Linked DNA regions of Thalassoglobus sp. JC818. Each later gene encodes a partner of the first gene's protein in a complex. Links are inferred from orthologs where the notes say so. Each region holds a gene or a part of one and is shown on either strand. Other genes may lie near its edges.

Evidence for each region.
Region 2: AB1L42_RS08415 (region 1) and odhB share a complex: the UniProt entries of both Bacillus subtilis proteins name them as parts of the 2-oxoglutarate dehydrogenase (OGDH) complex. The link is inferred for Thalassoglobus sp. JC818 from one-to-one orthologs.

What each region holds. Positions count from the first base shown.
Region 1 is NZ_JBFEFI010000003.1:126,291-138,443, forward strand. The notes cover bases 1-3,331. They hold AB1L42_RS08415 (2-oxoglutarate dehydrogenase E1 component), read left to right. Parts: upstream 1-311; coding sequence 312-3,131; downstream 3,132-3,331. Other genes in these bases: AB1L42_RS08420 (HAMP domain-containing sensor histidine kinase), read right to left, coding at 3,214-3,331. Outside these bases: more of AB1L42_RS08420, read right to left, coding at 3,332-4,791; AB1L42_RS08425 (bifunctional riboflavin kinase/FAD synthetase), read left to right, coding at 5,092-6,024; AB1L42_RS08430 (hypothetical protein), read right to left, coding at 6,088-7,011; AB1L42_RS08435 (response regulator), read right to left, coding at 7,285-8,988; AB1L42_RS08440 (hypothetical protein), read right to left, coding at 9,221-9,961; AB1L42_RS08445 (hypothetical protein), read left to right, coding at 10,760-11,113; AB1L42_RS08450 (DUF87 domain-containing protein), read right to left, coding at 11,248-12,153. UniProt on the Bacillus subtilis protein: E1 component of the 2-oxoglutarate dehydrogenase (OGDH) complex which catalyzes the decarboxylation of 2-oxoglutarate, the first step in the conversion of 2-oxoglutarate to succinyl-CoA and CO(2).
Region 2 is NZ_JBFEFI010000004.1:547,348-559,099, reverse strand. The notes cover bases 5,950-8,879. They hold odhB (2-oxoglutarate dehydrogenase complex dihydrolipoyllysine-residue succinyltransferase), read right to left. Parts: upstream 8,050-8,879; coding sequence 6,850-8,049; downstream 5,950-6,849. Other genes in these bases: AB1L42_RS13245 (aminotransferase class I/II-fold pyridoxal phosphate-dependent enzyme), read left to right, coding at 8,374-8,879; AB1L42_RS13255 (undecaprenyl-diphosphate phosphatase), read right to left, coding at 5,950-6,278. In the rest of the region: AB1L42_RS13275 (carbamoyltransferase), read right to left, coding at 1-590; peptide-methionine (S)-S-oxide reductase MsrA, read right to left, coding at 719-1,246; AB1L42_RS13265 (GTPase domain-containing protein), read left to right, coding at 1,368-2,903; AB1L42_RS13260 (carboxy terminal-processing peptidase), read left to right, coding at 3,232-5,325; more of AB1L42_RS13255, read right to left, coding at 5,505-5,949; more of AB1L42_RS13245, read left to right, coding at 8,880-9,639; AB1L42_RS13240 (VanZ family protein), read left to right, coding at 9,689-10,153; AB1L42_RS13235 (prenyltransferase/squalene oxidase repeat-containing protein), read left to right, coding at 10,165-11,115. UniProt on the Bacillus subtilis protein: E2 component of the 2-oxoglutarate dehydrogenase (OGDH) complex which catalyzes the second step in the conversion of 2-oxoglutarate to succinyl-CoA and CO(2).

The DNA.
Region 1 (12,153 bases):
TGATGGCAGTTGGCTCAGTCAACCTGATTCGCAAAGTCCCGGAATCATTTCCGAGACGAGTGTCCAAGTTGTGATTGCGGATGCGATCTGTCCCTTCGACCATTGCATGTGGTCTCTGTTGTCTTCACGTCAATTATTGTCTTGTGATGGTCATTCGGAATGTCCCTTTTGTGCCTCTCTCGTTCGGCAGGAACTCCATTCCGAAAAATCAATCTCTTTTGTTTGATGTCGGCATTGAATTTAAGAAACCTGCGGCCAAAATCGCTGCAGTGCTCGCTTAGCCTTTGCAGACTCCATTTGGAGCGTTCATCGTGAGTTCGCAACCTGTTTCCGTCGGCAGTCAAAACCTGTCTTTCGTCGAAGATCTCTTCTCAAGTTATCTCCTCGATCCGAATTCGGTCGACGTGGAATGGCGAGAGTATTTTGATTCTCTCAAAAATGGAGATGAACGACTCAGTGGCGGCTGGACAGCTTCCAGCCCATTTCCGTCGCGTTCAATGTTCAATCCTCCGGGACTCGGGACGGATATTCCTTATCAGGGGCCGGCCGGAAAACTGGACGAAGCAGCCCGTCAGGAGCGTCTCGACCAGTTAATTCGGAATTACCGTGTTCGTGGTCACATTCTGGCATCGGTCGACCCACTGGGATCCGAACGTCCGAGCCCTCCGGAACTGGACCCCGCATTCTACGGTTTCGGTGAGGACGATTTCGATCGAGAAGTCTCGACATCCTGGGTTGGTGGACCAGCGACGCGGACTCTGAGGGGGATCATCAACTGGTTGAAGCAGACATACTGCCGAAGCATCGGCGCGCAATTCTTCCACATCGACAGTTTGCAAGTTCGCCTGTGGCTCGCGCAGCGAATGGAAGAAACCGGAAATCGCATCAAACTCGAACGGTCAGAGCAGTTGCGAATTCTCCAAAGGCTGGCAGATGCCGTTGTCTTTGAAGAGTTTCTCGCTCGAAAGTTCGTGGGGGCCAAGAGTTTCTCTCTCGAAGGTGCGGAGAGTTTGATTCCTCTGCTCGATATGGCGATCGAGAAGGCAGGCAATCAGGGCGTTCGCGAGATTGTTATTGGGATGGCACACCGCGGTCGCTTGAATGTGCTCGCGAACATCATGGGCAAGAGTCCTCGCGTCATCTTCCGAGAGTTTGACGACGCAGACCCCGAGCTGCAAATTGGCCGCGGCGATGTCAAATACCATCTCGGTTACAGCTGGAACTGGGAAACTTCTCTCGGCAAGAGCGTTCACCTGTCGCTTTGTTTCAATCCGAGTCACCTCGAATTCGTGAATACAGTCGCACAGGGCCGAGTGCGGGCGAAAATGGATCGTGCTCGTGATTTCAAGCGGGAACTCGGAGCGGTCATTCTAATTCATGGTGATGCCGCTTTTGCCGGGGAAGGGATCGTTCAGGAGACGCTGAACCTCAGCGAATTGGCTGGCTATCGCACCGGCGGAACGATTCACATCATCGTCAACAATCAGGTCGGGTTCACCACAACTCCGCGTGAGGGGCGGTCGACGACTTATGCGACGGACGTCGCGAAGATGCTGCAAATCCCGATCTTCCATGTGAACGGTGAAGATCCGGAAGCTGTCGCGCAGGTTGTGAATCTTGCTCTCGATTTCCGCAAGAAGTTCAAACGCGACGTTGTGATCGATATGTATTGCTATCGACGACGAGGTCACAACGAGGGCGACGAGCCGTCATTCACTCAGCCTGTGATGTACAAAGAGATTCGCAAGCACCCGACAGTCTTTGAAGGGTACATGAACAGCTTGCTGAATTTGCGAGGAGTGACCCGCGAGGAAGCAGAGAAAATTGAAAAGGATCGTCGTGAACGACTCGAAGCAGAGTTGACCGAAGCTCGCCGCGACGACTTCATTCGATGTGTCGATCACTGGGGAGGAATCTGGGCTGGCTATCATGGCGGACCAGCGAAAGAAGCGGATTCTCCGATTACCGGGATGAATCGAGACAAGATGAGCCAGCTGATTCGTCGGCTCGTCGAACTTCCTGAAGGGTTCCGACCGCATCCGAAAGCTCAGCGAATTCTTGAAGCACGTCTGGCAATGGCCAATGGTGAACAGCCCCTCGACTGGGGATGTGCCGAGGTTCTTGCGATTGCTTCGATTCTCGATGAACATCGCCCGTTGCGCATGAGCGGTCAAGACGTTCGCCGAGGAACGTTCAGTCATCGACATGCCGTGCTCTATGATCTTGAGTCCGGCGAGGCGTTTGTCACGTTCAACAACATTATCAATGAACGTGGGTACGTGAATCTCCACAACAGTCCTCTCTCAGAAGCTGGCGTGCTCGGGTTTGAGTACGGTTACAGCCTCGACTGTCCGGAAGGTCTTGTCGTCTGGGAAGCGCAGTTCGGAGATTTCGTCAACGCTGCTCAGGTGATCATCGACCAGTTTATCGCCAGTGCAGAGGATAAGTGGGACCGTTTGAGCGGCCTCGTCATGCTTCTACCTCACGGCTTCGAAGGTCAGGGACCGGAGCACTCCAGTGCTCGACTGGAAAGATTCCTCAACCTCGCTGCCGAAGACAATATCCAAGTCTGCCAGCCAACAACGCCTGCACAGTTCTTCCACCTGCTTCGTCGACAGGTTCTCCGCAAGTGGAAGAAGCCGCTGATTGTGATGACGCCGAAGAGTCTGCTACGTCACAAAGATTGTGTTTCGTCGCTGGATGATCTTTCAGAAGGTCGATTCCGAAGCGTGCTGCCGGATCCTGAAGCTCCCAAGCCTGAGGATGTTAAACAGATTCTTCTCTGTAGCGGAAAGATCTACTACGACCTGATCGAGCGTCGGGCGGAGATCGGTGACAAGCATTCGATGATCGTTCGGATCGAGCAACTCTATCCGTTCCCGACGAAATGGATTCGCGAACTTCTCGCCCCGATCGCTGACGGAACTCCAGTCGCTTGGGTTCAGGAAGAACCATCGAATATGGGAGCGTGGGGGTTCCTTAGAATTCGGTTCGGCGAACGCTTCCTGAAGCGGTTCCCGTTCGAGCGAATCAGCCGACCAGCTTCGGCGAGCCCAGCGACCGGATCGTCACGGACTCACAAGTTCGAACAAGACTTGCTTCTCAAGGCAGCGTTTCAGATCGAAGACTAGCACGATGCTTCGAGTATAGAACTCGCTTGGACTGTCCGACTGCGTTTCGTTTGCGTGTGATCGCAACGGAAAAAGGGATGGTCTAAGCGGCGTTTGATCGGGCTTCCCGTTTGGGGAGCCGGAGGGTGAAAGTGGACCCTTGTCCCGGACCATCGCTGGCGACTTCGAGAGTTCCGTAATGGTCGGCGACGATTCGGTGCGTGATCGACAGGCCAAGCCCGGTTCCTTTGCCGATCTCTTTCGTCGTGAAGAACGGCTCAAAGATTTTTTGCCGTTGTTCCGGAGACATTCCACAGCCGTTGTCAGCGATGGTGATTTGGACATCGTCAACCAGTTCTTCGATGGAAATATCGACTTGTCCGCCAGAGGTGCAGGCATCCAGGCCGTTGGCCACGAGATTCAGAACTACCTGCTTGATTTCCGGTCCGTTGACCCAAGCGTGGAGCGGTTCCGTGCGATTCACGGTGACAGTTCGATCCTGGAATTTACTCAGGTGGCCGACCATCGAGGCGACTTCCTGAGCCACTGCGACGACGTCGTAGAGATTCCGTTCGTCGCCGTTTCCGTAAGAGAAGTCGAGTAGCTTTTTGGTGATCCGTTCACATCGCTCGGTCTCGGACTGAATCAACTGAAGATAATCGTGAACGCGTTTTCGGTCTTTCTCCGACATCGACTCGAGAACGTCATCGGTTAATCGACGTTCGAGTCCACTCGCGGCCGTCATAATGACTGTGAGCGGGTTGTTAATTTCGTGAGCTACACCCGAAGCAAGGAACCCAGCACCGGCGAGTCGTTCGGACTGCACCAGTTGCTTGCTTCGCTCGGCGATTTCGCGTTCTTTGTCTCGCTGGTCCTGTTCAATTTTCGCCGCCATTTTATTGAACGTTTGTCCCATTTGAGACAGTTCGCACGTTGTGTCTACCTTCAGGCGGAATCCGTAGTCTCCGCTCGAAATTTTGTCGACTCCGACAGTCAGTCGATGGATTGGGGCGAAAATCCATTTCCAGGTCCAGTAGCTGAGTAGAGAAAAGAGCGCCAGCGAAATGAGCCCCGTGGCCATCACCATCCGAAAGTGAAACTTATAGTCTTCGCTGGCTTCCTTGAGGCGTTCTCCGAGCCGGTTGGATGGGTCGGGGAGTTTTTCTGCAATTGACGTGAGTTCAGCGACGCATCGAATCACGTCCTGATGAAATTCCTGACGGAGTCTCGGGTCAAAAACGAAATCCTGTTCGGATCGCAGTTGGGCGAGTCGGTTATGAACCGTCAGAAACATTGAGTTGTAGGAACTCTCCTCGGGATAGCTCGGACGCAGGCTCTCCGGCAGGTTGTGACACTGTTGCTGAAACGTCGCCACGCGTTTCTCAACGTCGCTGAAAACCTGGCCAAAGTGACGGTATTGCGCTTTCGCAGCATCGATTTGAGAGGAAACCGGAGCGGTCGGACCGGGGATGGGTGCCTGAAGCGGTTTGACGAGCGATGTCAGCGTGGCAACCAGCTCGTCGCGTCGTGGGATATTGGTGATGCTCAATGCGAGATCACTCACCATCCGCCTGTAGGAGACAATTCCCAGGAGGCTGCTGACCGAGAAGAGGAGGAGCATCAGCACCACCAAAGCCAGGTTGATGCCCAGCTTGCGGCGCATCGAATTCGTCAACAGCACGATGGGGTCCTTCCTGTGTGCAGTTCGTAGATATCTTCCGGTGATCTGCTCGAGAAATTGTATCACGTTATTTTCGGATTCAATACCCCTTTTCCATTCTCGAGGGGGCAACCTGAGCCCAAAAATTCGGAGAGCGAGTTTTCGAACGCTGAACTCGCCTTGCTCGAACAAACCCGTACAATGCGGATCGATTATTGATTTGCCGAGAGTCGATCGCGAACGAGCGACACTCCTCGGAGGTTTCAATCAACGTGTTTTGATATCAGTTTTGTTCCCAACCGAGCAGTTCCCCCGGTCGATATGACATTGTTTCGCGGATTCGCTGATTCCCATGCTGCCTGTGATGGCTTCGTCTCGATCGGAAACTTCGATGGCGTTCATCTCGGCCATCAACAACTGCTGAAAGCATTGATCGAACAGGCGCGCGAAGCATCCGTTCCGAGTGTCGTGATGACGTTCGAACCGCATCCGATCCGACTTCTCCGACCGGAGCAAGCACCGCCTCGATTATCGACTCTCGAAGAAAAGTCACGGCTGATTCACAACTTCGGCGTCGATCACGTGATCGCGTATCCGACGGACATGGAACTGTTGAGTCTCGGCCCGGACGAGTTCTTTCGACGCGTGATTATCGAACAGTTGAATGCTCGCGGAATGGTCGAGGGGCCCAACTTCTTTTACGGAAAGATGCGAACCGGCTCGATTGATACGCTTCGGGCAGAGTGTCAGCAGCATTCGATAGACCTTCGCGTCATTCAGCCTGAGCAGCTGGGCGAAAAGATGGTCTCTTCCAGCTTGATTCGGAAGTCGCTGGCCAATGGGGATGTTCTTGACGCCAACTCCCAACTCGGCCGCCCGTATCAACTTCAGGGGAGAGTGACTCACGGTGAGCATCGAGGACGGCAGATTGGGTTTCCGACAGCCAATCTGACGGAGATCGAGACGATCATCCCGGCCGAGGGGGTTTACGCCTGCGTGGCGACCACGGACGATGGAGATTTCCCGGCCGCGGTGAGCGTTGGCCGAAACCCGACTTTCTCAGGGGATGAGAAGAAGGTGGAAGCGCATTTGATCGGCTTCCAGAAGGACTTGTACTCCACGTTGCTGACGTTGAAGTTTCTTGATCGACTGCGGGGGCAGGTGGCTTTCGAAGGGCGCGAACAACTCGAACAGCAGATTCGCAAAGATGTCGCTGCCACGAGTGAAGCGGTTCTCAAGTTCCTCGAAAACTGATCGGTCGCGGCTGAGTCGAGCGTCTTTCCATCGCGGGCATCAATCTGAGTTTGAAAATCCCATCTAACTTTCACCAGTGCAGTCGGTGAATGTCTGGCTGAGTAGCAGGATCATTTCGAACCATTGAATGCGCCGAGCAGCGAGTTCAAGAGGAGTTCCCTGCAAGCGAGCAGTCTGTTCGCACAGGTCAACGAATCCGTTCGGATTCCAGCCGGAACTCGTCAGTTTCACATTCCATTGGTCGGATTGCGAGTCGTCTGTGTTGTCGAAGACGTCGCAAGCGATCTCTGCGAGTTGTGGAAAACATGGGTGCTCCCCGACACGCCGAAACCAATATTTGGAGTTGTGATAATCGGGCTCTCGACGATGCATAATCCCATGCCAGTAATCACCTGCGACATGAACGCCGTCGCCCTGACAATGCTGTGATTCGACGTGACTCGGTTCGAGTTGATCATGGATCTGAAGCAATCCAGCCCGAATCGCATGTTCGTCCGGGGCAGAGATTACGCGCTCTGGTCGGAACGTTGAAATGCGACTTCGAAGCCAGGAAGGAAGTCGTCGGTGCGAGGGAGCCAGGTCCGGAAGTTCCGGAGCCAAAAACTGATTGGAGAGAATTGTATCGCGAACGGCCAGCGATGAGTTGTCCGTCGCTAGATCTTCCCAGAGGTTCTGGCTTTCAATCAGCTGAGCCGATTCTTGCGGGACCAGAACGAATGCGGTGTTTGTGACTGGTCCGATGAGTGGTGCAAGTACGCGGGGAAGGCGGTGCCACGTCCACTCGCCTTCGGCTCCGATCGGGACGAGTGTGATTTCTTGTCGCTGGGTTGCTGATTCGAGGACCTCTGTCGGAATCGCTTCCGTGAGTTTCTGATGTTGTGAATGTCCCAGTATCCAGAACGAAACTGCTTCGGAGTCGGAAGGAGCCGATGCTGGGGCTCCGGTGATAGGATCGCAGGAGAGGAATTGGGGACGAGCAGTTGTCATCAGTCAATTTCCGATGGGGAGCAAACAGGTTCGTGGCATCAACTTCGAGGAGATGTCGGGTGATGAGTTGAGACGCTGGTCGAACGTGTTGAACGCTCAGGTTGCTCCCGGTGACTGTGAATCGAGCGGTCTTCGAAACACTTACGGTTCAGAGTAAACGAGAACGCCGATTAGACCATTTTCAGAGTTTGGCTGCACCCACATGATCGCATTCTGTGCGATGAAAGCTGCGAATGCTGAGGCAAATTCGCCATGACCGCCTTAATACCGTCACTAAAGAGTGACTGAACCGGTCGAGTTCGAGATGGCATCCTCAATGGATTTGATCAACTGATCAACGATAAACGGCTTATAGAGCGTTTTTCGCATTCCCATTTCTCGGCATTTGACGAGTGTGTGCTCGCCGTCGTAGCCGAATCCGGTCATCAGCATGATTGGAAGATGTTCGTGAATCTCGCGCAGCGAGCGGAACATCTCGGAGCCCTTCATATCAGGCGGGCTTTTGTCAGCGATGACGACGTGATACGCGAAAGTTCGGACCATTCGGAGAGCTTCATCAGCAGTCCGAACCGCATCGACGGTCATGTCGTACTGCTCCATGATTTCGTGAGCACTCTTGCGGACTTCGACGTCCATGTCGACCACAAGAACTCGCTTGCCAATCAGGTGCGGATGAGCGTTTCCGAGCTTCGGTGAGCGAACGCTCTCGGCATTGCAGTTCACGCTGTTGTCGCGGATGAGTTTGCGAATGTCTTGTGTGTGATTCAATATTCGCCGAATTCTGTCGCTGGTTTCGGAGTCGCCAGCGCTAAAGCGTTCGAACATCCAACATGTGTCGGAAAGGATTTCGTCGACAGGATCTGCGACTTCGCAAAGCATCCGCTTCGTGCTGGCTGCGATCGACGTTTCTTTCTCGACTTCCAGCAACTCGAGTGTATTCAAAGCAATCGCAACTTCCCGACAAAACAGCTCGACAAAACGAAGGTCCGTCGCTGTGAAGGCTCCCGGTTGTGGGCTTTCCACGTTAAATGTTCCGAGAATCAAATCGTGCCGAATCAGAGGCACCGTCAGCGAGCTCTTGGCTCCAGCTGCTCCGGGAAGATAGAGCGGATCGTTTGTTGTGTCTTCGCACAGATAACTCTTGCCGGTCGAGGCGACGAAACCGGTAACTCCGTTACCTTGCGGGGAGGCCAGAAGTTCGCGAGTTGCTGCGGTCGGGTCCATTCCGAAATCAAGCAGCGGTTTCAGGTGACCGGTTTCCTGGTCGACGATCCGAATCTCGACGGTGTCGAACTCGAGGAGTTCCTGGGTGTAGTAGAGCAGTTTGGATTTGAGCAGCTCGACGCGTTCATGAGTCGACAGGTCGAGGACGTCTTCCCGATCAAGATCGCCGAGATCGAGCCCTGCCTGATGAACGGCGTCCAGCTTCTGCTGCTGAAGAACTTCGTCTGACGTTTCACGAAGAGTTGCCAGAAGCAGTTTCCCGCCCGAAGGGGAATTTCCCGGGATGGGGGTGACTGTGAATTCAAAGAATGATTTCTCGTCGAGCCGGACGGTTGTTTTCGCTTGTTTCCCCGTCGCCATGACTGAATTGACCGGACAGAAATCCGGTCCGACGATCTGTGCCTGACTCCACAAGTCGAATAACTTGGGGAGCGAGACTTCTCCGTTGACGGGGATGTTCAAGAGTCGATGGGCAGCCCGATTGGCCCAGACAATTTGCTCGTATTGATCGATCTTCAGGACGGCGTCGGGTAGTTGGGCCAGAAGCGAGGCGCAATCGATCGTCTCTGTGATGGAGTTCGAATGGCCTGGGACCAGACAATACTCGGGTGGATTCGGACCCGTCAGCCGACTGATTGCTTCAGCCACACTGTTTACCTCGGTCAGGCGGTAGTGCGAGAACAATCCCGGCGCTACCGAAGACATGGGGGACTCGCCATCGGAGAGAATCAGAAGTTCAGGTTGCTCGGACACGGATGCCCCAACTTCCATCGAAACAGTCCACCCAAACGGTAATGCGATACGACAGGGAGCGTCGATCTCGAGAGATACGTCAATCACTCTCCTATCGGTTGTATCGGTCGATTCTGTTTGAGTCTAGACTGGTGACCACCGGAATCACTCCGAGTTTCAAAATATTCTAGAAATCAAATGAAGTTCATGAGAAATTTGGATCACGTTTTCCGTTCGGGAACGCACTCGAAAATCACGCACAACGCGACTGATCAATAATTCGGCGTCGAGTACGTGTTGACAAGTCCTCACTTGCTCGTTGATCCCATGAAACCAGCTTCGAAATCGACTTGAGCAGACTCATGATCTCGGCTTTTGGAGAGTGAATGTCGCATACGCGATTGGGGACAATCATCTGGCAGGCAGCTCTCTCCAGCACTTCGCGAAGTTTGACCGACTCGCTGCTTTCAGCTGGATTGCGATCCTTGAGAAACTGCTCATAACGAGACGCATCGTGAATGAAATGTTCCGACCAGAATGTGTTCCCTCGAGCAGCCAGAAGTTGATCAGTCCAGGCGCTCAATCGTCGCTGGAGTTTGAGGATTTGAAGGTGGTCTGACTCGCTGAGATTCGTCCGAGCAGCGAGCATTGATTCTTCGACGACCTTCTTGAAAGCACCGAGCCAAAGCGGGTGGTCTCCATGTTCGATTCCCGGAAGCTCCAGCGAGTCAGCCGAGAGCATTTCAGAGCATGTCAGTCGAAGACAAAATTCCAAGACGAGCAGGTCTTCGCAGAGTCTTCGAGCTGTCTCGCTGTCAATCGCGGGAGAGCCGAGAGTCGCGTGGACGTTTTGATTCAGCTGCGTTGTCAACGAGTCAATCAAACTCGCCAGTTCGAGGCGGTCGACGAGATCGCTGGTCGACGGAGTGTTTGAAAGCTGCCGACCTCGGTGAGCGAGTAGAACTGTAAAATCTGCAATCGTTCGGAGATTCATTGACGGAACTTCATATCGCTGGGGCAAATTGATGGATCGCCGCTTCGAAACGTGTTCGATGCAATTTGCGGAAACGCAATCTTGATTCCGCTCGATGGAAAATGAGTTTTTCCTCCTCTGAGGAGGCTGGGAAGCTGATCGGGAATCTACGCTATCTCCTTACGGGAAAACCCTTAGGGCAATTCGTGTAGATGTGAGCGATGACCGAATCGAAGAGGCTACCGCGTTGCAAAAAAGCATCGTGATGCTGTCACGCAACAGGTCTTTCGACAGCAATCCGGCTGAAGGATGCCGTTCGGCAAGCTTGGCGGAAACAGGGATGAACGTTTCGGCAAAATCGACAGATCGGCGGTCAAAGCGTTCGGCGGCCCTGTTTTGGGGTTTAGAAGCCGATGGCTGAATTGTTATCTTTCCGCTCCCCCGGATTTCCAATTGTCAGCAGCGAGGGCGACTCCTCCTGCGACATCAATTCCCGGATCACCCCCGGTCCTTGCGATCAAGACGATCGTGATTTCGAATGAATTCCTTTTCATCGCAACCGCAGGAAGTGGAGATGAACAGAATCAAAACGATTGCTGCCGCGATCCTTATTGTGCTTCCCATGATCTCTTCGGGATGTCAGGCATTGCAGTCTGTTTCTATTTGGCCCGGGTCCACTGAGCTCCCTGCTCAGTCCGAATAGGGATCAAGCACTTGTTGAAACGGTCTTCGCGAATTCGCTCAAGCAAGGTCGACCAGGACCAGATCGATCAATCCAATCGAGAACTCAGGCAAGTGCAACTTACGAGAGAAAGAGTCATGAAGAGGTCGCTTTCAATTTGCCTGATCGCATGGGGAGCGATGTTCCTGTCTGGCTGTACCGTTGGGAACACGTGGTTTCAGATGAACAGCAATTCCCCGATGCCATTCTTTGGGTTCGATTTGCTTCCTCGTCGGTCAACCAGTGCCAAGTTTGATCCGTCTCAAGCCCATCTGGTCAAAGACTCTCAAAGCGACCGGGCTGCGACATCAACCGTTTCTCCGGGACTCGCTTCGAGCTCTCCGAATAAGGCGACGGGAGAGCTCCGATTGCGACGCATTTCGGATTTTCTCACTGGCAATCGCGAAGAAGAAATCGATCTGACTGGCCCGCAGTATCCGTTTGCTCCGTAGAGCAAGTTGCTCTTTCCTGTGCACTCGCTTGCACTGTTTCAGAAGTTAGAAGGCGATGCTTGCTCGTGCGAGATCGTGCACACAAAGTCAGAAAATGCTCCAGGTTTAGCTTTCTTCTCCTCAATGTTCAGTCATCAGTTCGCAGAATCAGCTTCCATCCATGGATCAGCAGCAGGGATGAGTGTGTGATCCGCTGAGATTGTGTGCGGAAGCCAGATGACTGCGACCGGCTCTGCAGAAATGTCGCTTTTGCGAGGTTTGATCAAATACTCTTCGATTTGGATTTCTTCATCTGAATACTCTTCGCGAATCTCGTCGAGTTGCTCGTTGAGTTCCGCTTCCAGGTCGTGAACATCCTGAAGCAGCTTGTCGACTTCAGCTTCAGCTCTTCGGATGTCTCCGCGTTGATTCGCAGCTCGCGATGCGGAGCGCATGCTTGTTCCAGCACGGGAGACGTTCGTGCTGCTGAATGTCTTTCGCCCGAACAATGCTCCCAGAATTGACGTTCCGATGGAGACCGCTGCAGAAACCGTCGCAGAATTGGCTTGCTCTTTTTCTTCTTCAACGCGGTGCTCGGCCTTTCGGACACGCTCTTGCAGCGTTTGCATCTTTGACTCGTATTTCTTGCGAAGCTTGGCGATTTCGAGGTCGCGTTTTTCTCGTGCAAGTTGGCGAATTTGAGCCCGAAAGTCACCTTCTCGGTCTTCTGGCCGGGAATACTTATCGAGATCGTCGCAGAAGAGAAGATGGAGACGTTGTTCTCGATACAGATACGTTTTGAAGGAAGCACTCCAGCTTCTGTAAGACGTTTTGCGACCACATGATTTCGGAGTACCGGTGTAACGCACTCCGTCAGCGACACGCGCGTCCTTTTCGAAGTCGTGACCTGAACTCAACGTGCCGCTCGACCATGGATCACGTGGGACGGAAACGGTTTCGCTCAACGGAACAATACAACTGATGTCTCGCCAGCAATCGACGTTCGACTTCGAGTCGACGTAGTGGACTGTTCCCTGCGCGAGCAAAGCGGGGGTGTAGAC
Region 2 (11,752 bases), on another replicon or contig:
GAATTGACTTTGAATCCGCAGTAGTACGTCATCGCGGAATACAGCATTCCCAGCGAATGCGGAAAGCGAAGTTCGTGAGTCAGCTGAATCCGGTTTCCTCTTCCGGTTCCAAAGCTGGCTGTGGCCCACTCACCGACTCCATCGACGGTCAGAATCGCTGCTTCTTCGAAGGGAGACGGAAAGAAAGCACTGGCAGCGTGTGACTCGTGATGTTCTGCGAAGGCGATTCGTTTGCGAAACTTGCCGCCAAGCCCTTTGCGAATTTCTTTCGGTAAGTGCAATTTCTGCTTCAACCACTGAGGCATCGCTTTCGCGAACGAACGGAATCCTCGCGGGGCATAAGCTGTGTACGTTTGCAGGAGACGATCAAACTTCAGCATCGGTTTGTCATAGAAACCGACATAGTCCAAATCGGCAGGCGTCAGTCGCGCTTCGTTCAGGCAATAGTTGATCGCGTTTTCGGGGAAACTCTCGTCGTGTTTTTTGCGAGTGAAACGTTCTTCCTGAGCGGCAGCAATGATTTTCCCATCGACAACGAGGGCTGCTGCTGAATCGTGATAGAATGCCGAAATCCCGAGAATCGCCGCCACTTGTGCTCCGAAAATTAATTCCTGACAGTCATTGCAACGTCGATGTTGCTGGTCCGATTAGCTCAGTTTGAAGGTTCTGCAACACTTCCCGGAATTCAATTCCGGCGAAGAATCCTCTCTGATTGATTTTACTTCAGGACAGAGGTCTCGAGCAGTTTGTGGAGTTTGGGGCGAATCACATTGAAACAGTAGGGATGGGTTTCATTCCGAGCGTAGAAGTCCTGATGGTAATCTTCCGCGGGGTAAAACTTCTCAGCCGGTGAGATCTCTGTGACAACTGGTTTCGAAAAAACTTTGGCTTCGTTCAGTGTTGCCACGATCAGCCGTGCGGTCGCTTCCTGTTCGGAAGAGTGAAAGAAAATGACCGATCGATATTGTGTGCCGACGTCATTCCCCTGCCGGTTGAGAGTCGTAGGATCATGTGATTGGAAGAAGACTTTCAGCAAGTCTTCAAAGGAAACGAATTCGTCGTCGAATACGATTTGAATGACTTCCGCGTGTCCGGTTGTTCCGGTACAGACCGCCTCGTAGGTCGGATTTTCAACCGATCCACCCATGTACCCGGAAGTGACCTTGGAGACGCCATTGACCGACAGGTAAACGGCTTCGCTACACCAAAAGCATCCACTTCCCAAAGTCGCTGTTTGTGTCGACATGACACCTCCTTCGTTATGCTGTCAGTGCAGTAAGAATTCCGATGTTGTTTTCAGTTTAGCACCTCACCACTTCGGGGTCACACGAACCATGGTTTCTCGACGGACAATCTTCATTGGTGTCATGCTGTTATTGCCAGTGGTGGTCTACATTGGATTCGGCGCGTACGCTTTGTGGCAGACCGGTTTGTTCCGCTGGACGTGGTGGATCATCCCGATCTTTTGGCTCGCTGCTTATCTCGTGAACATCTTCTGGAAGCGAAAACTTCTCACAGAAGATTCGACACAGACGGCAAACCATTGGACTCCCAACGACGAGACCGCCAATCGCATCGTGCGGAAACACCAGGAGCAGGTTGAAAATCTCACAACCCAGCAACTGACGGACATCCAGTTCTACGTCAAATCGTCGCAGGAACTCGCGGCGGATTTGGCACGTCACTATCACCCGGATGCCGACAATCCGGTCTCGTCATTGACCGCAGTTGAAGTTCTGGCAGCGATTCGACTGGCCGTCGATGACTTGGAAGACTGGTTTCAGGATTCGGTTCCCGGAAGCCATATGGTCACGATCAAACAGTGGAGGGCATTGGGCGAAGCACCGAAGTGGGTGAAGCGGGTCAGCGATGCCGGATGGTTAGCGAGCGTCATCTGGAATCCTTTGAATGCTGCAAAATTCGTGACGTCACGGCTCACACTCGGACCGATCACCGAAGACCTCAAAGGCGAGGTTCTCGCCACTGTCTATCTGCAGTTCATGCGGCATATGGGCTTTTACCTGATCGAAATGAACAGCGGACGTTTGCGTCGGGGCGCTCTTCGCTACCGCCAGGCATTCGAACGTGACGAAGAGCCCCAAAACGAAAACGGAACGAAAGTTGACGGACTAACAGAAGTCGACACGCCTAAGTTTATCCCCGAATCGGTCGTGATCGCTGTGATCGGGCAAACGAACGCTGGCAAATCGAGCGTGATCAATTCGCTGCTTGGTCGAAGGGAAACTGTCACCGATGCGGTGCCATCGACTCACTCGGTGAGTCGACATGTCATCCCGGTGCCGGAGACGAACGAGACTGTCACACTGCTCGATACACCCGGATACGCCGACGCAGATGCCCCTACGGTTCACAAAAAGCATCTGAAAGCTGCGATCGCCGAGGCAGACATTGTTCTTCTGGTGATTGATGTTCACCAGCCCGCCCGGACTGCGGATCTGGAAGTCCTTCGATCGATTCAGGCGGCAGCCACTCAGAACTCAAAACACCGTCCACCGCCCATCATTCTTTGTTTGACGCACATTGACCTTCTGAGTCCGGTGATGGAATGGGATCCTCCGTATGATTTGACTAATCCAAAGTCAGCCAAAGGGGAAAGCATTCGCGACGCTGTGAATGCGACGCGAGAGTTGTTTCAAGACTTCATTGTCGACGTCGTTCCGGTCTGTTCTGACGAAGCCCACGATCGAGTTTACAACGTCGACCCCGGTCTGGTGAAAGCCATTTCGCAGTCGCTCAACGTCGGCAAATCGGTCGGGCTGCTCCGGGCTTACGAGGAAGATCTCGATCGGGACCGCTGGAGAGCTTTGCTGACTCAACTCAAGAACTCAGGGATGGAAGTGGTCAACCTGCTCCTTGATGAAGGGACTCAGCGCACTCGCTAGACATTCGTTTTGCTTGTCCGCTAAGTCCAAGTGAGTGCGGTGAAACTGTCAACGAGATTTCGTCGCAGATGCGATTTCAACTCTTCAAGCAGTCACAGGACAGCGAAAATGGTGCGACTCGCCATCAGAAAACTCGAAAGATTTGAGCAATTCTTCGAGTAGATGTCGTCAGATTGAGATGGTCGCGATCAGGACTCCGAACTGGCTCTTGAAAACCGCACCTTGCTGTAAGTCTGGACTTGGGATAGCATTGCTCAGATGTGTATCAAAGGATGGACACTCTGCTCGAATCTTTTTTGACTCAGTAATCTTTGTGTAGGCAAAAAGAATGGCTTGGACAGACGCTGCACGGATCAGACGCTTTACCGCACTCGCAATGGTCGTTTTGGGAATTTCTACCTATTTCGCCCAGCAACTCTCTTCGGCCGATCCGGCAGATGCTGAGACCGCGATTCTCGTCTCCAAAATGATTCCGAAATATCATCTGAATCGTCAGGAGATCAACGATGACGTTTCCAAAACGCTCATCGACCGCTTCATCAAAGATCTCGATCCGCTGAAGCTGTATTTCCTCGAATCAGACATTCAGCATTTCGAGGATCATCGCACAACACTCGACGACGAGATCAAAGCGGGTAACGTTGAGTTCGCTTACGAAGTCTTCAATACCTACAAAGAACGCCTCGCTCGTCAGATGGAAGTCGCGAATCAGTGGGTCGAAAAGGATCATGACTTCAGCATCGATGAAGAAATTGAAACCGATGAAGACAAGCTGACCTGGGCGAAGACGACCGATGAATTGGATGACCGTTGGCGTCGCCGCGTTAAGTACGAACTTCTCCAGTTCAAGCTGGCAGATGAAGAATCGAAAGAAGACGGTGACGAAGAGGAATCCGAAACTCTCGATCCGAAAGAACGCCTCCACAAGCGATATCGAAACAGCCTGTTGGCCACCACTCAATACGACATGGTCGATCAGCTGGAACGATACCTGACAGCACTGGCGACCGTCTTTGATCCACACTCTTCCTACATGTCACCACAAAGCTGGGAAGATTTCGAAATCCAGATGCGACTGTCGCTCGACGGAATTGGTGCTGCTCTTCAGGCAGACGATGGATACACCGTTGTCGCTTCGATTGTTCCCGGTGGGGCAGCTTCAGATGACGGCCGATTGAAAGTCAAAGACAAAATCATCGGCGTCGGACAGGAAGAAGGCGAGATTGTCGACATCTTCGAAATGAAGCTGAGCGACGTCGTTCGCATGATTCGAGGACCACGCGGAACTGTCGTTCGACTTCAGGTCAAGAACAACGATGACGGGAAAATTCGAGTCATCGATTTGACCCGTAAGAAGATCGAACTGAAGGAATCGGAAGTCAAAGGTGAGATCATCAACACCGAAGATCGGCTCGGACGTCCGGGTCGCGTCGGAGTGATCAGCATTCCTTCGTTCTATCGTGACTTCGCTGGAGCTTCCGGTGGAGTGGCCAACTTCAAAAGTGCTTCCGCGGACGTCAAACGAGTTCTGTCTGTCTTCGCTCGTGAACAGGTTGATGTTGTCATCATCGACTTGCGAAACAACGGGGGCGGATCGCTCACCGAAGCGATTGAAATCTCCGGTCACTTCATCGACCGTGGCCCGGTTGTTCAGGTCAAAGAGCCAAGCGGATACATCCGCGTGCTGGAAGATGAAGACTCAGGTGTCTCCTACTCTGGCCCACTTGTTGTGATGTGTAACCGCCTCTCAGCTTCGGCTTCAGAGATTTTCGCGGGAGTCATCAAAGACTATCACCGCGGATTGATCATCGGTGACACCACAACTCACGGAAAAGGAACAGTTCAGAATCTGATGGATGTCGCTCCTCAGCGTCCGTTCCGACTGACTCGGCCGGATGATCGCGGAAAATTGAAGCTGACGATTCAGCAGTTCTATCGAGTAAAAGGTGACAGCACGCAGAACCGAGGAGTCCGCTCGGACATCGTTCTGCCATCGCTGATTGATCACTGGGATCTCGGGGAAGCCTTCCTCGACAACGCTTTGCCATTCGACAAAATTCGATCAGCCAACTACGTCGAAGAACGTTCGGTGAACCCGGCGTTGATCTCCGCGCTCGCTCAGAACAGTCAGGTGCGCGTGAAAGGCGATGAAGACTTCCAACGCGTCGAACGTTCAATCGCTCGTTATATCGAGAAAAAGAATCGAACGAATTTGTCTCTGAATGAAGTCAAAGTGCGAGAAGAACGAGCGGCAGATCGAGCTGCCAGCAAAGCGGATGAAGAAGCTGAGGAAGAAGAAGAGGTCGAAGTCAACGAAGACGAAAAACCGATCTTCCCTGACAACTACTACAACAACGAAGCTCTCAACATCGCGCTTGACTATGTCGCAGCTTTGAGAGGAAATCTGACCGTGCTGAACTGATTCGAATACCAATTCGGCACTGTGTTCACATGAGCACGCTTCAAGAACTCTTGGAGCGTGCTTTTTTCGTAGTCAGTTCTTTCGGTTCTGTGCACCAACAATGTGACTGCCAGAGACTTGTGACCGGAAAACATATTCTGATCTGCAAGGTATTCGGCAACGAGAATACTGTCGACCAGTTACAGCCAGCCGGCGGAAGAGCAGCCGATGACGATCAGTCCCATGATGGCACAGTAGACTCCGAACCAGACAATTTGGCCCTTCGATACGATTTTGAGCAGCGCGTTCAGGGAAGCGATTCCGACAACGAAGGACGCAACGCAACCAGCAGCCATTGTTGAGAGCGGAGTCCCCGAGGTGCCTTCCTCCAGAATGTCTTTGAGAGTGAGAACGGTCGCTCCGAGCAGAGCAGGGATTGCGATGTAGAAGCTGAATCTTGCTGCTGCATCGCGATTCACTCCAGACAAAAGTCCGCCGACAATCGTGCTTCCCGAGCGAGAAATCCCAGGCATTGGGGCGACCGCTTGAAACAGCCCGATCACGAGCGAATCTCGATTGGTCATTTGCTCCAGCCCTTTCGTCCCTCGATCAATTTTTGGGGTGATCAACAGCAAACCAGCCGTGATCAGAAGCCCGATTCCCGCGACAAATGCGCTCGAAGACGCAGCAGTGAAAAGGTCCTTCAGAACCAGCCCAGAGAAAACAACGGGGAGCGTTGCGAGAACGATCTTCGACATCATTGGAATGTCAAAAAGCAGCGGAATGAGATCCTTCCGATAGACAACCAGAATCGACATTAACGTCCCGAAATGCAGAGCGACGTTCAATTCGAGGTTTTCGAGTTCGCCACCCAGCAGCGACTCGAGAATCACGAGATGGCCGGACGAGCTGATCGGAAGAAACTCCGCGATGCCCTGCACGATTCCGAGGATGATGACTTCCCAAAGTTCCATGGAATTCGTTCTCAGCTGCAGCGGGGGAAAAGAAAAGGCACAAGTTCTTTGTCAGAAAGGCCGCACTCAACAAGCACGGTTTCGGACTCATATTTCACGGGTCACGCTTTGACCAGCAGTTTCTGAGGAATCTGACCAGAAAATATGAACCGCAGGAGCATTCTGTGCGTCTGTCACATTGCACCGAGTTTGGTCGTCCCGAAGCCATCGTTACGGGATTGCCCATTCGTACGCGGTGCAAAAACTCTCTTAAAGAGATTTCTGAGCAGTAGTCGTTTGAAAAGCGTCTTTTCGAAGATATGGGCAAAGTGTGCTTTGAAGCTTTCAGAGCACAGGGGCGGGCCGACCCGGTGTCGAGTTTCGACACCGGGGTTTTCTATTACTCTCGGTCTCAGATCCAAGAGCGTCGGCTCACTCTGAAATGAACAATCGTCTAACGGGCGTTGTTCGAGCAGTGACGACAGAGTCCTTAGAGCATTTTTGATTTGGTGTGCACGATCTCGCACGAGCAAGCACAGCCTTTTAAGTTGTGAAACAGCGCGAGCGAGTGCACAGGAAAGAGCAACTTGCTCTAGACTTCGAGGAGCAACCGGGTTGGGTCTTCAATCGTCTGCTTGATTCTGACGAGGAACGAAACCGCTTCTCGTCCGTCTACGACGCGATGATCATACGTTAAAGCGAGATACATCATGGGGCGAATGACGACTTGACCGTCGACTGCGACTGGTCGATCCACGATGCCGTGCATTCCAAGCACGCCTGACTGAGGAGGATTCACAATCGGAGTTGAAAGCAACGATCCATAGACACCACCGTTCGTGATTGTGAATGTTCCGCCTTCGAGTTCGTCGAGGCCGATTTTGTTCTGCTTGGCCCGTTGAGCAAAGTCTGAGATCGACTGCTCGGTCTCTGCGAAGCTGAGACGTTCGGCGCTTCGGATGACGGGCACAATCAAGCCTTTTCCGGACCCGATTGCGACTCCGATGTCATGGTAATTGCGGTAGATCAATTGGTTACCGTCGACCTGAGCTGCCAGGGCTGGGAATTCATTAAGTGCGTCGATCGTGGCCTTCACGAAGAAGGACATAAACCCGAGTTTGATGTTGAACTTCTTGACGAAGTAGTCCTGGTATTCCGAGCGAAGTTCTTTGATCGCGCTCATGTCGCATTCGTTGAAGGTCGTCAGCAGGGCAGCTCCCTGTTGTGCTTCCACAAGGCGTCGAGCGATCGTCTGTCGCATCGGAGACATTGGCACTCGACGTTCGTCTCGTGCTCCAGCGACAGAGATATCTGCAGTTTGGCCGGTCGTCAGTGCGCGTTGAACATCCTCTTTGAGGATTCGTCCGCCCGGTCCGGAACCCGAAACCTGACTGACGATGATGTTGTTTTCACCAGCAAGGCGTTCCGCAGCTGGCATCGGATGACCGCCTGCTGATCCAGAAGACGCCGGTGCCGGAGCTGATTTCGAGGCTTCCTGTGCGGCGGGCGCCGACTTCTGGCCATCGCTTTCTGAGCCTGCTCCATTTGGGTTGGGACCCGGTTCGAGCATTGCGATGACTTCGTCAATCTCGGCTGTTTCGCCTGCGGTCTTCGAGATCGAAGTAATCGTTCCGCCTTCCGGGCAGGGAACGTCAAATGTTGCTTTGTCCGTTTCAAGACCGACCAGATCCTGATCGGCGGCGACCCAGTCCCCTTCCTTGACGTACCACTCACCGATGAAGACCTCGGTGATCGACTCTCCAACGGACGGGACTCGAATTTCAACAGCCATGCTGCATCGACCTTTAGACAACTGAGCAGATTCCTCGGTAGGAGGGATGCTGCAAACTACGACCACATTCTGGATGAAACTGATTTCGCCGTTCAGGCGCACCTTCTCCGAGAGCGCACCTCGGGACGATGTGTCATCGAATGATAGTGATCGGCTTCCGCCTGCTGGAGTCCAAGCGAAGAAGAATTTTGAAAACCTTGCCGGACTTATTCAAACATGCTGATCGCACAGCCACCCTCGCGCAGTTGACTCGCAGGGTGTCTGGTGCTCGAATAGGACCGTCGAAAAACAACGAGATGCTCGCCTCAGCAGGAACAAATATCGGTGACAGTTCAACTTAGCGAATTTGCCAAATCCCTCACTGTCGAGACAGCCTTCACCGTCCTGGCGGTCGCCAAGCAATTGAAGGCAACTGGGAAGGATGTTGTGGAGCTGGAGATTGGCGACAGTCCTTTCGAGAGTACTTCTTCCGCTAAGCGATTTGGTGTTTCTGCGATTGAATCGAATCAGACGCATTACTGTCCCTCGCCTGGCTTGCCTGAGTTTAGATCTGCTGCGGCTGAGTTTGTGAAGTCGGAATTTCAGATTCCCGCGACTGCCGAGAACGTCGTTGTCGGGCCGGGGGCCAAAGTCTTCGAGCAGTTTTTCTGCGAAGCATTTCTGAATCCGGGAGATGAAGTTCTCGTCTTCAGCCCGTATTTCCCGACGTATTTGCCCAACATCCTCCGTCGGGGAGCGAAGCCAGTCTTCAGCAGTCTCGAGCAGTCGAACGAATTCCGTCCGAATCTCAAGGACGTCGAACGCTTTCTATCTGACTCTCCCAGCCCGAGAGCAATCTTCTTGAATACGCCTCACAATCCGACTGGAGGGGTTGCGACGGATGAGGATCTTTCCGGCCTCGCCGATATGATTCGCGGCAAAGATATCGCGGTTTTCAGCGATGAGCCCTATTGTCACATGGTCTGGCGAGGACGACATCGGTCGATTCTTGAATATCCCGGCATGATGGACCAGTGTGTTGCAGCTTACACCTTCAGCAAGTCGTACAGCATGAGCGGCTGGAGGTTGGGATTTGCCGTGACGGCACAACCGATCGCGACCTCAATTGCCAAGATGATCAACACTACTCTGTCGTGTACACCACCGATTGTGCAGATCGCCGGGATGCACGCTTTGCAGTCTGATCACGCAGAACGCGATGCTCAAATGGCGAAATTTCAGGAGAAGGTTCAGCTGCTGGCTCGTGGGCTCAATGAAATTGATGGAATCCACACACTCGATCCGACAGCCACATTCTATGTCTTTCCGAACGTGGCTCCCATTTGTAACCGCTTAAAAATCACCAGTCATGGATTGGCGCTCTATCTTCTGGAAGCTGCGGATGATGAGTTCGGTGTCGCCTGTCTCGGCGGAGAATGTTTTGGCGAGGCTGGTCACGGGTTCTTGCGATTTAGCTGTGCGGAACCGAATGACCGCTTGGCGAAAGCCTTGGAATTCTTGCCAGTCGCGTTTTCGCGAGTCGATCGCGTGAACGAGTATCTGAAGAATCATCCGGAATTCCAGCTGGCAAACCCTTATCCTGAGCCGTAAGCTCGACCAGTAAGAAGTTTCCCTTCAGGAACTCGATTTGGAAGTGAAAATGCGTCGTGTGTCAGACAATCTGGAGAGCCCTTCCCAAGCGGTTTGGGGGATTCGCATCGTCTGGCTGTGTTATGCAGCGACGCTTTTCTTTTTCACTCACACACCTGTTCCCGAAGGGTTCGAAGGCGTGACAAGTTCCTATGACAAGTTGTTGCATTTCGGGGCTTACTTCGTCCTCGCTGTGCTCAGTGGAATGGTCTTCCTGGAGCGGCATCAGCTGCGGCTTCCGGTGGTTTCTCTGGCGTTTGGGCTGCTGCTATTCGCCGCCATTGACGAGATTCTGCAAGGACCAGTCGGGCGACAACCTGATTTTTTCGACTGGGTTTCTGACGGGTTCGGAGCGATCGCAGGTCTGCTAGTCTTGCAACGCGGTTTGCTTTGGCTTCCTCAAGGTTCGGTGCGAATTGCCAATGCACTCGGGTATCCAGCGCATTCCAGTTCGGTCGACTCCGTCGCAAAATAAGTCATTCTGAGATGTCGCGTACTCCTTATCTGATTCGTCTCGGAAATCGTTTGGCGGAAGGTCTCTCCGAAACGACTCCGGAATGGCGGTCGCGTCACGCGGGCTTCGTCCTCGGCTTTCAAAAAAGCGATGGAGGGTTTGCAGGGCGTGAAGGAGATTCTGACCTCTATTACACCAGCTTTGCTGTTCGTGCACTGGTCATGCTGGGTGAAATGTCAACGGACGTCACGAACTCCGTGGCGAGTTTTCTCTCGCAGCATGATCCCTTGCGATTGGGGGTCATCGACCTGATGAACTGGCTTTCCACCGCACTTGCAGTGCAGGTTGCCACGGGGCAGGACCTGCTCGAAGAACTGGGGGCTGACTTTCCGGATCTAGTCTCGGCTCGATTGGAAGAAGTGCGAACAAGCGACGGCGGGTATGCGAAGTCAGTCGAAGGCTCTTCTGGCAGTACTTATCACTCCTTTCTGGTTCTGCTTACCTATCAACTCTTGGGGCGCGAAGTTCCTCGGCCGAATGCTTTGATTCAGTTTTTGTATGACCGCCAGCGAGATGATGGCGGGTTCGTTGAAATTGCTCCCATGAGGAGAAGCGGAACGAATCCAACCGCAGCTGCAGTTGCAATTTTGCAGGAGCTGAATGCCGTCGACGATGAAATTTGCGACGACGTGCGGGCGTTTCTGCGGGATGTTCGCGGCGATGAAGGCGGATTTCAGGCCAATTCTCGAGTCCCGTTTACCGATAGTTTGTCGACGTTTACTGGGTTGTTGACCGTTCAGGATCTCCGGTTGGGTGAATTGCTCAATCAGGCAGAGTTACGTGAGCTTCTCGAAACGCAACTTGAATTTCCGACCGGGGGATATCGCGCAGCGACCTGGGATGAGTCTGCCGATGTTGAATACACGTTTTACGGGCTGGGAGTGAAAGCGCTTCTCGCTGAAGAAAGCCCGAACCTCTCGTGACTGCGTCGGTCTCTTCAATGATCGGCTTGCAAACTTGTTCGTTCAGTCGCTGAATGGAGGCACTTCGAAAGCGGTTTACTGCTCCCATCTCTCCTGAGCAGAGTCATCGCGGAGCTGATGGATCAGGCGATTTTTGTCGTTTTCAAAGTGAGGCTGGTTGGCGATTCTCAAATGTTCATGATTGCTTGCAATTCAAGTGGCAAGACGGCTTGAAGCATCGCAACGACCTCGCTATAAATCGCGGTTCGCCGGAACTCCGTAAGCACTGATGAGATTAGTCCTTGCACGCGGAAGAGTCACCGCTATACTTCGCGGCTTGCAACCCGGTCGTCCGCTAGCGTAGCTCAACGGCAGAGCACCGGTTTTGTAAACCGGCGGTTGTGGGTTCGAATCCCTCCGCTAGCTCTTGCAGAGAGGGGACGGAAAGTTCTCTGGTTTGCATAAAACTTTTGGGGGTGTACCCAAGCGGCCAACGGGGTCAGACTGTAAATCTGATGGCTTAGCCTTCGTAGGTTCGAATCCTGCCGCCCCCATGTTTTTGATGCGTTTGTCGTGCTGTGTGCGAGTTTGTCTTGTCGCGGTGCGGCGTTGATACGGTTGCTTTTGCTGTCGTGGATTTCGGCAGTTTGTTGTTGTG